DNA from 2 places in the Bacillus cereus group sp. BfR-BA-01316 genome. Region 2 is predicted to be linked to the other one. Evidence: riboswitches for the same ligand, from Rfam matches in the RefSeq annotation. Region 2 holds a riboswitch; the other holds the start of a gene.

Region 1 (8,416 bases), on a different contig from region 2:
ACTTCAGGAAGATTTCTCCCAGTAGCAATTCCTAATTTTGCTGATAAAGTTTGAATTAATACAGCCATTAAATTAGAAGCGAGTATTACCCAAAGTAGTAAATACCCATATTGTGACCCGGCAGCGATATTTGTAGCGAAGTTCCCAGGATCAATATAAGCAACTGATGCGATAAAAGCAGGCCCTAAGAATGGTAACAGTCTTTTAAAGCCTTTTGTTTGTCCGCTTAACGCTAAATGGGCTGATTGAACTGTTGTACTTTGAGAAGGGACTTGTTCATCTTTTGTTATATCTTTATTCATAGTAGTTTTCCCCTTTGAAATCTTAACTTGATGAAGTTATTGTATTTATCCTGCTATTTGCGGGCAGTAAGACTCCCCCCTCGAATTTCGGCGAATGCGAGGAAGTTAGGTGGGAGATCAACTGTTCGTAAAAGCCCCACTGATTAAAGTTTCATTTTATTCTTACTCATTATTTCAATACATTTAGATATATTATGTGACAATTTCATTTGAACATAAAAGTTTCCTTAATGCAAATTATATGACTGTGCGCAATGAATGGTGTGACGATGCAAAAAAAATGGGAGTTTATGGTTGCTGAATAAGGGAGAAGATAATAAAATATAGGGTTGTTTTTGAAATTTATGTGAACATACAGCCTATATTACAGCATATTAATTGATGGAAATGAAATTGTATGATATATAATATATTGGGATTACAACCTAACCGTAGTGTTTTGTTCTGTAATCTTGTTTTTATTTCTGTTAACTTGTAGAAAAAATTGTAAATAGAAGAAAATAGGCTAAGTACAATTTTGTATATATTTTCTTATTATATATGTTTTGATATGAACGTTAACTTATACATGATTTTAAAATTTAGATAGGTGGTAGAAATACATTGGCAACTACAAAACCATATAGAGTATTACTATATTACATGTACACAACAATTGAAAACCCAGAAGAATTTGCTGCAGAGCATTTAGAATTTTGTAATTCACTTGAGTTAAAAGGAAGAATTCTTGTAGCAACAGAAGGAATTAACGGAACTTGTTCTGGAACTGTTGAGCAAACAGAGAAATACATGGAAGTAATGAACAATGACCCACGTTTTGCTGGAATCGTTTTTAAAATTGATGAGGCAGATGAACATGCATTTAAGAAAATGCACGTACGTCCTCGCCCAGAGTTAGTTACACTTCGTTTAGAGGATGACATTAATCCAAAAGAAATAACTGGGAAATATTTAGAACCAACAGAATTCTATGAGGCAATGAAGCAAGAAAATACAGTTATCATTGATGCACGAAATGATTATGAGTTTGATTTAGGACACTTTAAAGGTGCGATCAAACCAGATATTGAATCATTCCGTGAATTACCAGATTGGATTAGAGAAAACAAAGAAACACTTGAAGGTAAAAAGATTTTAACGTACTGTACAGGTGGAATTCGCTGTGAGAAATTCTCTGGTTGGTTAGTTCGAGAAGGCCATGAAGATGTAAGTCAGCTTCACGGCGGAATTGTAACGTACGGAAAAGACCCAGAGGTACAGGGTGAACTTTGGGATGGTCAATGTTACGTATTTGATGAGCGTATCGCTGTACCAGTAAACCAAAAAGAACATGTTATCGTTGGTAAAGATCATTTTACAGGAGAGCCATGTGAGCGCTATGTAAATTGTGCAAATCCAGAATGTAACAAGAAAATTTTATGTTCTGAAGAAAGTGAAGCAAAACATTTACGTGCATGTTCTCATGAATGTCGTGTACACCCACGTAATCGTTATATAGTGCAACGTGAATTAACAGAAGAGCAAGTAGCTGCTGCATTAGAAAAAATCGAAGCAGGGAAGTAAGCATAATAGAAAACAGATGGTAGCATCGTGCTGCCATCTGTTTTTTTATTTACTTTGTATCTTCTTTCTCTTTCACAGCAGATAATACAGTTTGTTTTACCCATGCTTTTCGATTTTTATGTTGTATAGCCCATTGGTATAAACCTTGTACACCTAAAATCAGTGAAATGACTATGCCACTACTAGCTATTAATAGAGCAAAGTATTCAAGAGGTGAAGATATATGATTTGAATCGGTATTTTTTAAAAGGTCAATTATCGTAAACCCTAACATTTGGCCCACTACAGAGTAGAGCGTTAAAATTAATAATAAAAGGCTATCTTTTTTAGAAGCAACATTTTCTTGATATTTAAACAAACTATCAAGATTTTGTTTCGCGTTCGTATATAGTATTTCAATGTTGAAAAGTTTTCTTAAACGAAAGAAAATATCTTCACTTTGTGATTGAGATACTAATTCTAAAGAAAAATAATTAGCTGTAAACGAATTGATAGAGTAGATTAACTTCTCTATTTCATTTGTATCTTGTTCAATATTTAGTTCAGCGTAAGCGTTTGCCATTTTTAATAAAACAATTTTATGAAATAGGTTTAATAATAAAGCGTAATAAAACTCCCCATACATTTGACTAGCAAGTTTAGCTACTTTATCGTCATCTTCGTTCGTAATACATGTAAAAATATGTTCTTCCATTATGAAATAACGATTAGGAGCCCACCTTTGATAGGCGTGTTGTTTTAAATAATCATGAATATAAGGGAGATTGTTTGCACTTACATATGGTTTACCATCACTTGTTAATCCAGAAAGACTGGAAGTACGGTAAACATCAACTACATTAAGTTCCATACTTTCTTTTAGAGATAATAAAGTTTGAACGTACATTCTTTGGTCTTCGAAGAAAGGGAAGGTTTGAAAGTATGAACTTCTTACTCTTTTCTTTTCAAAGAAGTCCGTTAAGCCGTTAAATAAATAACCAAAAATGAACTTTTCAACTTGTGAATATCTTTTTCCGTTACATTCTATACAAATGTTCTCGTCCTTTTCATTTCGCGTTTCAAGTACGCGAAAGTGAGCAGCGAATTCTATTGCGTCTGATAATGTCATATTTGGAGAGATGTTAACTTCTGTTCGGATTGTTAGAAACCCAAGTTCATAAGGACAAAGTGTTACATCGATTGAGTGTACTGTGAACGGGACGGAGATAAGATTTGTTGTTAAATGTCCGTTTAAATTAAGATCTTTAGAATAGCGTTGTAATCCTTTTTGATGCTCTGAAGGAGGAAAGAGAATTTTATTCGTAAATGAAAGATAGTATGCTTCCATATTTTGATGTAAAACTTTAAACTCCCCATAATATGTATTTTCATCTTCGAGATGATCGAGTCGAAAAGGCCGAAAATCATTTTTTTGTAAGAAAGGGAACATATTTTGTTCATATCCGCTCTTGAACGAAAATGGGAAAATAAATTGAAAAATAGCTGTTGTTACATATTTTTCTTCGATCGTTTGTATTGCCTCCATTTATATTGTTTCCTTTCAATGTAAGCTATAGAAACAACATGCCCTAATCTACTAAAAAATAACCGCTGGATTTTCATATGATTAAGAATGAAAAATTCAGCTTATTTATTAGGGGACATGTATAATATTATGTATACTAAAAGTAGTATAATTGTATTTTGAAAAGGGGGATGTATTATGCGTATTTTAGTATTAGGAGCTGGAGGCGTTGGAGGATTTTTTGGTGGACGACTTGCCGAAAAGGGAGAAGATGTTACGTTTCTCGTTCGTAGTGGACGGAAACAACAAATAGAGGAAAAAGGTTTAGTTATCCGAAGTATTAATGGAGATTTTTCATTTCAACCGAAATTAATAACGAAAGAAGATATAACTGCTCCGTTTGATGTAATATTATTCTCAACAAAAGCGTATCACCTAAACAAGGCAATAACAGATTTGAAACCATTTGTAGGTGAGAATACAGTCATAATTCCATTGTTAAATGGTATCGCTCATTTATCACTATTACAAAATGAATTCGGTGAAGAAAAAGTAATTGGCGGTTTATGCTTTATCGAAACGACATTAAATAGTGAAGGTGATGTTGTGCAAACTAGTGTTGCCAACCGACTTATATTCGGGGAAACTAAGCCTCAAGATTCTGAGAGGATGCAACGTATTTCTAAAATATTTGCGGGTACGAAAGCTAGTTTTGTTTTAAGTGAAAATATTATGCAAGATATGTGGCATAAATATTTATTTATTACTGTAATGTCAGGTGTGACAACATTAATGCGTGCACCAATAGGTCCGATTCGTGAAAGTGAAGGTGGACGTGATTTTATCCGAAACTTATTTGAAGAATCTGTGCAAATTATGAGGGCATTGGGGGCTCCAGTTAAGGAGAACATTGTTGAAGAGCATATGAAAACAATTGATAAAATTTCTTATGATATGAAGTCATCTATGCAACGTGATATGGAAAAAGGTTCGTTCATTGAAGGGAAACATTTGCAAGGATACTTGTTGGAACTAGCAAAGCAACTTCATATAGATACTCCATTATTGGAAGTAGTATATCAAAACTTAAAATTATATCAAGAAATGTTTTTAAATAAAGAATTGGTATAGTTTATTTGTATTAGTGAAATGAAAGAAGTATAGAGAAAGCATTATTGCTTCTTCTATACTTCTTTCTATTTTTACTTGTTTACAATCGTTTTCATGATATTTATGGAAACGATATCAGAATATAGCAAAAACAATACTTCTCACGTATTGTTTCTTTTTTTTGTCGAAAATCCTCTGTCCCATTCAAAAAAAATATACAAATGAAAGAAACTTTTACAATGGAAACAATTCCGTAGATGTAAGGATGCTTCGGATATGCAGCATTTTCTTTCTATAGGAACGAACTAATACTGATACCTTATACTGATTCTTCAGCAAGCAAAACCTTTAGGCTTTTGCCTAACCTCCATTCATCTCCTACCTACTCATTGGACAATGTCCTATCCATTCCTTGAGGTGGGAGTTTTCTATCGGAAAATGATAAAAACAGCATTTGATGAAATTGGATGTTTGCTCTTAATACATAGATAAAGAAGTGAGTTCTAAAAATGGTGTTTATTGAAATATAAATATGATGGAAAGGAGAGGAGAGCATGACTATAATTACTTTTTTAGGTTTGTTTTGGGGCTGGATTATATTAATTGTATCCGGAATTCTTTTTATACGGCCATCCGTGTTACGCGAATTGAAAAGGCTAGTTGTGGAAGATAGAGGTTCTGGAATTATGTATGGATTTTTATCAATTTTCTTAGGCGTAAGCACAGTTATTTTGCATAATGTATGGGAGTTCAATTGGCAAGGCTTTGTAACACTTATAGGGTGGTTATCACTTTTAAAAGGGATCTATATTATTGCATATCCTGAACCATCAAAAAAGACAAATTTTGAAGTACGTGTACTATCTACTCGTATAGTACTTGCAGTTATTTCTGCTTTAGCCATTTGGATGCTTGTTGTAATTTATACGCAATAGATTTATCGGTGTTTAAGAATAAAAAAGTCTGTTTTAAGTTACATTATGTAAAAACAGACTTTTTTAATGTTGTAACTTAGTTCAAATCAATTATCGATTCCTTTTATTTTCTTGTGTAATATCTCGTTCTTTTTCCATATTACCGTATAGATGGTTGATTTCTTTTCTAACTTCATCTAAAAAAGAATCTGATAAGATTGGTTTCTTTTTCTTTGACATATGAGCCTCCTAAATGGATGTAATATTATTAATTATGATTATTTATTCTGGAATCATACATAATCATCATAATTTTTTTAGCTTTTTAAAATTTGAGTTATTTCATGAAAATTTTTATTTACTTTTTAAAAATAAAGGAGTATTATAATCCACAGTTTCAATTTTCTAAATCGCTGAAACCGCATGGTGCGGGGGACCCGTTTTAATGAATTAGTGCATAATTCAATGGGGTGAATCCTTGAAAAAGGTAGGGCTACTCATAGGTCCGAATCCGACAGCTAACCTCGTAAGCGTTATATTGAGAAGGAAGGTGGAGCTTGTGCGACAAAAAAATTAATGTCTACAAGTCTATTTCGTTATGGCTTGTAGACATTTTTTGTTTTCTGAAGAAATAGTTTATCCGCTGTAATTAGCAGAAAAATTCGTGCAAAATTATTGGAGAGTGGACAGCATTGGTTTCATCTATCAAAAGGTTTTTAATTGGAAGGCCGTTAAAATCAACTGAGTTAGGAGAGCAAAAGCTTAATAAAACGAAGGCGCTAGCAATTTTATCTTCTGACGCTTTATCATCGGTTGCATACGGACCAGAGCAAATTTTAATCGCTTTAGCCGGCCTTGGAGCAATAGCTTATTGGTATTCAATTCCAATAGCTGTTGGGGTATTAGTATTATTGACAGCTCTTATTTTATCTTATCGACAAATTATTTTTGCCTATCCTCATGGCGGCGGGGCATATGTTGTATCAAAAGAGAATTTAGGGACGAATCCCGGCTTAATAGCAGGAGGATCTTTATTAGTAGATTACATTTTAACCGTTGCAGTAAGTGTATCGGCGGGTACAGATGCGCTCACATCTGCTTTTCCCAGCTTACATGCACATAATGTAATCATTGCGATTATATTTGTCATATTGATTACCATCTTAAATTTAAGAGGCGTAACGGAATCAGCTTCCGTTTTAGCATATCCGGTTTATTTATTTGTTCTAGCTTTATTTATATTAATTGGTGTAGGGGTATACAATATTTTAACTGGTCAAGTTTCACCCACGCTGCATTCGCCAATTGGAACACCAGTCGCGGGAATTAGTTTATTTCTACTGTTAAGAGCATTTGCATCAGGTAGTTCTGCATTAACAGGTGTTGAAGCAATTTCTAACGCAATTCCGAACTTTAAAGATCCTGCCCCAAACAATGCAGCAAAAACATTGCTTGCAATGGGGGCGTTACTTGCTGTTTTATTTTCAGGAATTGTCTTTTTAGCATATTATTACGGAATTACACCGAGTAAGGAAGTAACAGTCGTTTCACAAATAGCTGAACAAACATTTGGACGTAATTTCATGTACTATTTCATACAAGGTACAACAGCTTTAATATTAATTCTTGCTGCTAACACAGGTTATTCTGCATTTCCTTTATTAGCGGTTAATCTTGCGAAAGATAAGTTTATACCAAGAATGTTTACGATTAGAGGAGACCGACTAGGTTATTCAAACGGTATTATTATACTTGGGATTTCTTCAATTATTTTAATTGTAGCTTTCCAAGGACAAACAGAACATTTAATTCCGCTATATGCGGTAGGAGTATTTATACCATTTACACTTTCTCAAACTGGAATGGTACTAAAATGGCTTCGTGAAAAACCTGAAGGATGGGCTTTGAGATTAACGGTTAATTTAATTGGTGCAGTCATTAGTTTTATCGTAATGAGCATGTTCTTTTTAACTAAATTCGCACAAGTTTGGTCGATCCTTATTTTCTTACCTGCTATTATCTTCTTGTTCCACCGAATTAAGAAGCACTATGATGCAGTGGGCGATCAACTAAGTTTAAAAACTTGTGAACCGCTTATTCCGATTGAGGGGAATGTAATTGTTGTTCCTGTAGCTGGTATGACTCATGTAGTAGAAAATTCATTGAACTATGCTAAAGCTCTTTCTCCAGATCAAGTTATCGCTGTATATGTTTCTTTTGACAGAGAAGAGGAAAAGAAATTTGAAGAGAAGTGGAAGAAGTGGCAACCTGAAGTAAGGCTTGTTACATTACATTCTCATTATAGAAGTATTATTCAACCGTTAACAAAGTTTATTGATACAGTGCAATATAAAGCGAGTGAATCAAATTACCGAGTTACGGTCGTTATACCGCAGTTTATTCCGAAAAAAGGTTGGCATAACATTCTTCATAATCAGTCTAGTTTATTAATTCGTGCGTATTTACTGTATCGAAGAAATGTTGTTATTACGACAGTACCGTATCATTTGAAAAAGTAAGAAGATTTTTTAAGGATAGTTTCACGAAAGTGAAGCTATCCTTTTTGTGTATACTCTATGCATAATTGCATATTCAGCGAAAAGGTATATTGATATAATTTTGTTCGTTGTGAGTAATTAGTGTTTTCTGTTGTGATATATGGATATTTTAATCGGGGAAGTGAATCGGATTTTATTTTGGAATAAGGACATGAGAGCTTGAAAATAAAGGGAATGAAAATACTTCTTTACGTTAGATAAATAGCTGTGTTTAAATGACTTTACAGTACAAAACTTACATGAAAACAAAACGAAATTTCATACTTTCATACGCTAATTAGTTTAAAATGAATAATATTTTTATGTAATATATTCGCTGTGTGAATGTGGAAATTGCGATAAAATAGAAAATTTATACAATCTTATTCATACTAAGCACATATGAAAAGTTATGGAACGTTTTATAACAATAAGTAAGTACTGTAGCAATAAAATTTGAGAGAGGTGGTTCGTACATGAATCACG
Region 2 (8,416 bases):
AGCACCTTTTCTCACTTTCGTTCCATCCTGTAAATCAACACCGCTCATTCTCGTTTCTGCTTTAAATGGAACAAATTCACCTTGTTCTGCAAGTTCTCTACTATATGATATAGATTTCGTTTGTACATATTCTATAACTGATCGACCTTCTGGTGTTTCATCTAAAACTGAGCTAATCGCAGCCCATTTTCCTACTTGCTCAATCGTTTCATTTCCTACAGGAAGCAGTGTATGTGCCATACGGTTCCCGAAAGTAATCGTACCTGTTTTATCTAAAATAATTGTATTAATATCACCCGCAGCTTCTACTGCTTTCCCTGACATTGCTAGCACATTAAACTTTGTCACACGGTCCATCCCAGCAATACCAATCGCTGATAATAGCCCACCAATTGTCGTTGGAATTAAACAAACTAACAACGCTACAAGTACAGCTGTATCAATTTGAAACCCTAGATAATTTGTAAAAATCGGCAACGTCACAACAACGATTAAGAAAATAAGCGTTAAACTCGTTAATACTGTATTTAAAGCAATCTCATTCGGCGTTTTTTGACGAGCAGCTCCTTCTACTAAAGAAATCATTTTATCGATAAATGATTCACCAGGGTTACTCGTAATGACAATTGTAATCTCATCACTTACGACCATCGTACCGCCAGTTACTGAACAAAAATCTCCACCTGCTTCTTTTATAACAGGAGCTGATTCTCCTGTTATTGCAGATTCATCCACAGACGCTAATCCTTTAATTACTTCGCCATCGTTCGGAATCATTTCTCCTTGTTTTACAATAACAACGTCACCTTTTCTCAGATCAGTTGCTGAAACTTGAACAATATCTCCATTTTCTTTTACAACATTTGCAAATACATCTTTTTTCGATTGTTTTAAAGAATCTGCTTGCGCTTTACCACGACCTTCAGCTAACGCTTCTGCAAAGTTAGCAAATAAAACTGTAAATAATAGAATGAGAGAAACTGTTATATTAAACCACCCTGGTACACTACTAGAGCTACTTGGAAGAAAGGATAAAAGTAACGTTATTATAAATCCAATTTCCACAACGAACATAATAGGATTTTTTATCATTACTTTCGGATTCAATTTTGCAAAGGATTGTTTCATCGCATGTGTCACGATATCACGATCCATCGTTTTCGCTTGTCTAACCTCATCTTCTACAACATGTATTTGTGACTCATTCACTTGTTTTTCTTTTACTACTACCGGTCTCATCATTTACCCTCCATTACTTCAATGTAAGAAATTCTGCAATCGGGCCGAGTACTAACATCGGGAAGAATGTTAATGCACCGACAATTACAATCGTTCCGATGAAGATGCCACCAAATAAACTATTATCCGTACGGAACGTTCCGACTGTTTCTGGTACTACCGTCTTCTCTTTCAGTGAAGCTGCAACAGCCAACATCGTAATTAAGCTGAAATAGCGCCCTAAAAACATAACTAAACCAGTTGTAATATTCCAAAACAGTGTATTATCTGCTAAGCCTTCAAATCCAGATCCGTTATTCGCAGCTGACGATGTATACTCATATACAACTTGCGTTAAACCGTGGAAACCTGAATGAGAAATTGCATCCGTTCCTAAACTTGTTGAAAGAGCTAATGCTGAAAATCCTAAAATAAGCAATGGATGAAATAAAATCGTTACCGCAATTAATTTCATTTCCTTCCCTTCAATTTTCTTACCTAAAAACTCTGGTGTCCGTCCAACCATTAACCCAGATATAAAGACTGCAATAATCGCATACATAATAATATTCACAAAACCTGCTCCAACGCCGCCATATACTGTATTTAACATCATATTTACGAGTGGAACTAACCCACCAATCGGTGTTAACGTATCATGCATCGTATTAACAGCCCCTGTTTCAGCAGCTGTCGTTACTGTTGCGTATAGTGAAGAAAATACTGTTCCAAATCGTACTTCTTTTCCTTCTGTACTTCCTTGTACATGTTCGATACCCATTCCATTTAACGCTGGATTCCCATTTAATTCAGCTGTAGTAATCGTTATAAACCCTAGTAAAAACACCATAAATAGTGAAACGAAAAGGATACGTCCTTGTTTTTTATTTCCTACCATTCGTCCGTACGTAAATGGTAGTGCTGTTGGCAATAACATCATAAGCATCATTTGCAAAATATTACTCATTTGTCCTGGATTTTCAAAAGGATGCGTAGAGTTTGCCCCAAAAAATCCACCGCCGTTATTTCCAAGTTCCTTAATGGAAACCAATGATGCAACTGGACCACGTAAAATACTTTGCTTCGCACCATCAATTGTTTGTGCTGTAACTGCCCCGTCTAACGTTTGTGGTACACCAAGTGCGACAAAGACTAACGCCGCAATAAATGCGATAGGAAGAAAAACTCTCGTTAAAGCTCTCGTAAAATCAACGAAAAAGTTACCAAGTTCTTTTCCAGCGAGTCCTCTTATAAACGCCATAACGAGTGCTAACGTCGTTGCTGGTGCCGCAAACATTAAAAATGTAATCCCGACTAATTGTGATAAATAAGATAAACCATTTTCACCGCTATAATGCTGTAAGTTTGTATCAGCCATAAAACTAATCGCTGTATTAAAAGCGAGCGTAGGCTCCATTCCTTCAATATGTGCTGGGTTTAGCGGCAGCACACCTTGTAATCTGAAAATGAAATATACGACAACAATCATGCATCCATTGAGTAAAACTAATGATAATGCGTACTGTTTCCACGTTTGATTGTATGCTTTTACACCCGTAATTTTAAAAATAAGTTTTTCAAAAGGCCCGAATACTTTATCTAGCATTTTGCTACCTTGAAAAGCTTTCTCTAAATAAATCCCCGTTGGCTTTGCTACTAAAATAAACAAGAGCATTGTAATAACAACTGCAACCCAAATCATAATGAATGATTCCCCCTAATTAAAACTTTTCTGGATTTAATAATGCGTACACTAAGTACACCGTAATCGCTGCAACAATAACCGATAAGGCAATCATCATGATTGCTTCCCTTCTTTCACAACTTTATCTGACCAACTTGCCAGGCTTGCCATCGATGCAACTAATACAACAAATATCCCGATCATTACAACATCTAACATAGCTATCCCTCACTTTTTTGTTAAAATTTTACATTTACTCATCAAAAAAAGAACACTAAGCTCTACTTAGTGTTCGAAGTGAACAACACAAAGTAAACCTCCTCTCTAAACGCTTACGAGGTTAGCTGTCGGATTCGGGCCTAAAGAGTAGCCCTACTTTCAAAACTGAAAGATTCACCCCAAGTGACGATGCACAAAATTGGTTCCCCCGCTCCATTTCTGGAACTCAGCGATTTTAGGTTTTTTTGGAAATTTTATGAATGATTTATGAGAGTAAATATACTCCTCTATATTTAACTTGTAAAGAGGTGAATTACTTAAAATAAGAAAATATTCTGCCGTTTAAACGCTTACATTGAGTATTATTAATGTTCTTTCATCTATTTTCTTGTCTTTTCTTTCTTTTTCATAGAAATGATCTTTTAAATATGAAATAAAAAGAGCGAATGACATGAGGTGCATAGCTTGTTGCACTCAGCATTCGCTCTCTTTTCATTCAACTTTTATTCTTCACGCAAAAATGCACGTAAATTTCTCCCTCGAATATAAACTTGTGACAGTTCTGCATGTAGCTGCTCATATTCGATAATATCTGTTTTTAAATATAAAGCATCTTTCGATGGCAATATTATATATGGCCTTGGAAAAATAGGATCGAGCACTACCAATTCTTGAACTCGTTCTACCGATACCCCCCAACGATTCGCTATATCTCCTAGTAACAATACCTTCATCTTCGTTTCCCCCGTCCTATTCAAAAAATAAAAAAGAAATATTATCACAATTTGTAAACACGACAAATTTAGCTCCAATTGTTTCATAGAGCCTGGCCGGATATCGTTTATTCCTTGTAACAACAGTAATAGGCGCTTGAAAAGAAAAACGAATGCGTTCTGTGAAGAAACTAACTATCGGAAGCTCATCTCCTAGTAAAATCACCTTCTTAATACGCTCGCAAATACTAGTAAAATCCTGCTCCTTATTACAGCTATAAGCTGATTTAAATCCATAACCCTTAACTTCAGCTGCTATCTCTTCATTTGCTGTAAAAATAATTAACTCATGCTGAACTGCTACTAGCTCTCTTAAACTCTTTACCTTATTTTCTTCTCCAACACAAATAAGCGTTAATTCCATATACCTCATCCTCCTTAGCATAAAAGAACTCAAACATAGATTGATATTCTCCTATACTAATCAGATCGATGAAGTGATGTATCCATCAGGGCACCATCCTCTCTCAAAACGCTTACGAAGTTAGCTGTCGGATTCGGACTTTGAGAGTAGCCCTACTTTCAAAATTGAAAGATTCACCCCTAGTGACGACGCACAAATTGGTTCCTCCGCTCCATACAATTGGACTCAGCGTATTACAAAAAATGTATTCTGGCTGATATATTACTCCTGTATTTGGAAAAAGTAAACATAAAAAAAGCCAGTTAACAAACTGGCTTCTCATGTCTTTATACACGTGTATTATTCATCTTATATGCAAAATGATTCGTTGGTCCATGACCACTTCCAATATTCAACGGCTCTTCAATCGCTATACTAATAAATTGTTTTGCCTCTTGAACTGCTTCTTCGATTGAATACCCTTTAGCAAGTCCTGCTGTAACTGCAGAGGCGAATGTACATCCGCTTCCGTGCGTTTGCTTCGAAGGAATTCGTTCACTTCTAAATTCAATAAACTCTTCTCCATCAAAGAGTAAATCAATTACTTCATTACCTTGATATTCTGCATGCCCGCCCTTCATAAGAACATATTTAGCCCCTAATTCATGCAATACTTTCGCAGCTCCTTTACTATCTTCTATATTTTGAATCCCCATCCCAGTTAGCACTTCTGCCTCCGGAACATTCGGTGTTACAACAGTAGCTAGTGGCAATAAATATTCTTTTAATGCTTGTACTGCTTCTTGTTGTAATAATGACGCACCACCTTTAGCAATCATAACAGGATCTAGTACAATATTATTCCAGCCAAATTTCTTAATATGTTCTGCAACAATTTGAATAATTTCACTGCTAAATAGCATCCCTAGTTTCACAGCATCTGGTGTTAAATCCGTACCAATTGAATTCAGCTGTTCCGTAATTCCTTCTAAAGAAACAGGATATACCCCTTGAACGCCAAGCGTATTTTGAGCAGTAATTGCTGTAATAGCTGTCATTCCATACACACCAAGCTCTTGGAACGTTTTTAAATCTGCTTGAATTCCAGCACCGCCCCCGCTGTCTGATCCAGCAATTGTTAAAGCTTTATTTACTTTCATCTCTCTCATCCTCTTCTATCCAAAATAGCGATGATAAATTGTTTTCGCTTCACTTATATCTTTCGTTCCATGTACAAGTACACGCCCATCTTTGAAGGCAACTAATCTCTTTTCTTCAACAGAAAATGATAATAAATATGGGTTTACATTCAAATCATTCACGCGACCATTCAGCAGTTTTTTATATTGTTCAAAATCGATTTCCTCTTTATACGGTGGTCTAATTTGAACTGTATTTCTTCCGCATAAAACTGCTGTTTTCGATGTATTTTCTTTATTTAAATATGGATATAACGCATTCTCACCGCACGATGGACAATTATGCTTACGAAGTTTTTGCACATTCATACATGAATATTCATTCTTCCATACATCAAATGACACAAGTCCATCTCGAAGTGATTCGTAATCTTCCACTAACAGTTTCAGGGCTTCCGTTACTTGATGAGAAACGACAAGAGATACAGCAGGCGATATAATCCCCGCTGTATCACACGTCGCTCCGCCAAGCGGAATCGATTGTAACAAACAAGATAAACATGGCGTTTTACTAGGAAGAATTGTGTAAGAAAGGCCGTAACTACCTACACACGCTCCGTAAATCCACGGAATAGAATATTTTTGCGATATATCATTAACGATGAAACGTGTCTCGAAATTATCAGTCGCATCAATCATTACATCAACGTTTGTAACGAGTTCTTCTAATTCTTCAGCCGTTACATCTTGAACGAGAGCTTCTATTCTTACTTCACTATTAATCTCTTCTAGACGTTTCTTTGCCGCTACAGCTTTCGGAAGATTATTCTCTACATCGCTTTCTGCATACAATTGTTGTCTTTGTAAATTACTCCATTCTACATAATCACGGTCAACAATTGTTACCTTGCCAACACCTGCTCTTACAAACATTTCTGCATTTGCACTACCTAATGCACCCGCACCGATAATAAGTACATGCTTTTCACTTATCTTTTGTTGTCCTTCTTCCCCGATTGGAGAAAATAGTTCTTGGCGAGAATATCGATTATTCAACTACGCTCATTCCTTCTAAAGGACTACTTGCCGTTGCACAGCGCTTGCGTGCAATACGACCTGCTTCAAACCCTAAACGGCCTGCCTCAATACCTAATCTCATCGCGGATGCCATCTTAATAGAATCTTTTGCTCCTGATACAGCCGTATTTAATAACACGCCATCTGCTCCTAATTCCATTGCAAATGCCGCATCAGCTGGACTACCAATACCAGCGTCAACGATAACTGGTACTGTCGCTTGTTCAATAATGAAGCTTAAATTTAATGGATTTACAATGCCAAGTCCTGATCCGATTGGTGATGCTCCTGGCATAATCGCGTGCACACCAAGTTCTTGTAATTTACGTGCTAATACAACATCATCAGATGTATACGGAAGTACAATAAATCCTTCTTCCAGTAACATTTCAGATGCTTTCAATGTTTCTACTGGATCAGGTAATAACGTTTTATCATCACCAATAACTTCTACTTTTATCATGTCACAAAGCCCAGAAGCTTTTGCTAATTTTGCAATACGAACAGCTTCTTCAGCATTTTTTGCTCCTGCTGTATTCGGTAATAACGTATATTTTTTTACATCTAGTTTCTCTAATAAATTAGGCTGCTTTGCATCAAATATATCCATACGACGTACTGCAAATGTTAAAATTTCAGCTTCAGAAACATCAATTGCCTTTTGCTGCACATCAAAATCAGAGAATTTCCCTGTTCCTAATAAAAGTCTAGAATGAAATGAAAATGGTCCAATGTTTAACATAATCAACCGCCTCCTACGAAAGTTACAATCTCAATTTGGTCTCCATCAAAAACAGATGTATCGTTATGATCATCTTTTTGTAAAATATCTTTATTACGTTCTACTACAACAATTCTGTTATCTAACTCTAAATGTGTAAGTAACCCAGCTACTGTTTTTACACTCTCTGGTACTTCAACTTGGTTACCATTAATTTTTAAATTCAAACTTCCATCCCCTTTCTAAACCGTTTTAGAAAGCAATGAATCTAGCAAGTGATTCTCCTGCTTTCCTTCTATTAAATCAGCCATATACTGACCTGAAACAGGACTTAATAAAATGCCGTTTCGATAATGGCCCGTACAAGCATATAAACCTTTTATTTCTTCATGCTCTCCCATATAAGGAGCTTCATGATTTGATTGTGGCCTTAATCCTGCCCATGTGCTTTCCCATTCTGCTTCTTTTAAAGCAGGTAATATTGTATAAGCACGCTCTAATATGGAAGTAATACTTTCTGGTTGTACAGTTTTATTGAACGTATGAGGCTTCATCGTTGCTCCAATTACGTAACGCCCACCGCGCTTTGGGGCGATATAAAATCTTTCTTGGAAAATAGGAGCTTTCAATAACGGCTTCCTACTTCTTACTGCAACAACCTCTCCCTTAACAGGATATGTACCCCAATCACTATGGAAGTAATGTAGTAATTTCGTACTCCATGACCCTCCAGCAATAACGATTTTTTCGCATGTGATGATGCCTTCGCTCGTAACAATCCCAGTCACTGTATCATTTTCAATTCGAATATCAAATACTTCTGTTTGTTCATATATGTCAGCTCCAGAAAATGCTGCTGAGTGTGCGAATGCTTTCGTAAGCTCTGGCGCAATAACGTGACCGTCTTTTGGGTAATATACAGCCCCTATAATTGACTCGGAAAGAAACGGTTCTTTTTCCCGCAAACGATCCCCCGTTAGAAAATAGGAATCTTCACCTGTTTTCTGTTGCCAATCCATAATATGAAGAATTCTTTCTTTCTCCTCTTCAGTTTGGGCAATGCGATAAATACCTTTTTCTTCATACCCAATATCGATGCCTGTCTTTTCACGTAAAACTGCTGCAAGTTGTGGAAATATAGCACGGCTTTCTCTAGCAAGCTCAAACAACGGATCATATTCATCCCATTCTGCCTGAACACCGAGCAAACCAGCAGCTGCTTTCGAAGCTTCAGATGCGATT

The links. Region 2 has a riboswitch for cyclic di-AMP ahead of MR071_RS21250 (hypothetical protein). Riboswitches for the same ligand answer to the same signal wherever they lie in the genome.
Region 1: linked by a shared signal. The riboswitch ahead of MR071_RS05655 (APC family permease) and the one ahead of MR071_RS21250 (hypothetical protein) in region 2 are both predicted to bind cyclic di-AMP.

What each region holds. Positions count from the first base shown of each region.
Region 1 covers NZ_JAKUGX010000004.1:206,227-214,642, forward strand. The annotation lists gene MR071_RS05630 (Nramp family divalent metal transporter) at 1-302, opposite strand, end outside; gene trhO (oxygen-dependent tRNA uridine(34) hydroxylase TrhO) at 906-1,865, shown strand; gene MR071_RS05640 (hypothetical protein) at 1,915-3,390, opposite strand; gene panE (2-dehydropantoate 2-reductase) at 3,568-4,500, shown strand; gene MR071_RS05650 (hypothetical protein) at 5,034-5,414, shown strand; gene MR071_RS25465 (hypothetical protein) at 5,505-5,633, opposite strand; cyclic di-AMP (ydaO/yuaA leader) riboswitch at 5,795-5,941, shown strand; gene MR071_RS05655 (APC family permease) at 6,086-7,912, shown strand.
Region 2 covers NZ_JAKUGX010000035.1:9,443-17,858, reverse strand. The annotation lists gene kdpB (potassium-transporting ATPase subunit KdpB) at 1-1,239, opposite strand, end outside; gene kdpA (potassium-transporting ATPase subunit KdpA) at 1,253-2,920, opposite strand; gene kdpF (K(+)-transporting ATPase subunit F) at 2,940-3,020, opposite strand; gene MR071_RS21260 (SipW-dependent-type signal peptide-containing protein) at 3,017-3,121, opposite strand; cyclic di-AMP (ydaO/yuaA leader) riboswitch at 3,218-3,363, opposite strand; gene MR071_RS21255 (hypothetical protein) at 3,625-3,855, opposite strand; gene MR071_RS21250 (hypothetical protein) at 3,872-4,258, opposite strand; cyclic di-AMP (ydaO/yuaA leader) riboswitch at 4,352-4,499, opposite strand; gene thiD (bifunctional hydroxymethylpyrimidine kinase/phosphomethylpyrimidine kinase) at 4,585-5,397, opposite strand; gene thiF (thiazole biosynthesis adenylyltransferase ThiF) at 5,413-6,432, opposite strand; gene thiG (thiazole synthase) at 6,425-7,195, opposite strand; gene thiS (sulfur carrier protein ThiS) at 7,198-7,401, opposite strand; gene thiO (glycine oxidase ThiO) at 7,417-8,416, opposite strand, start outside.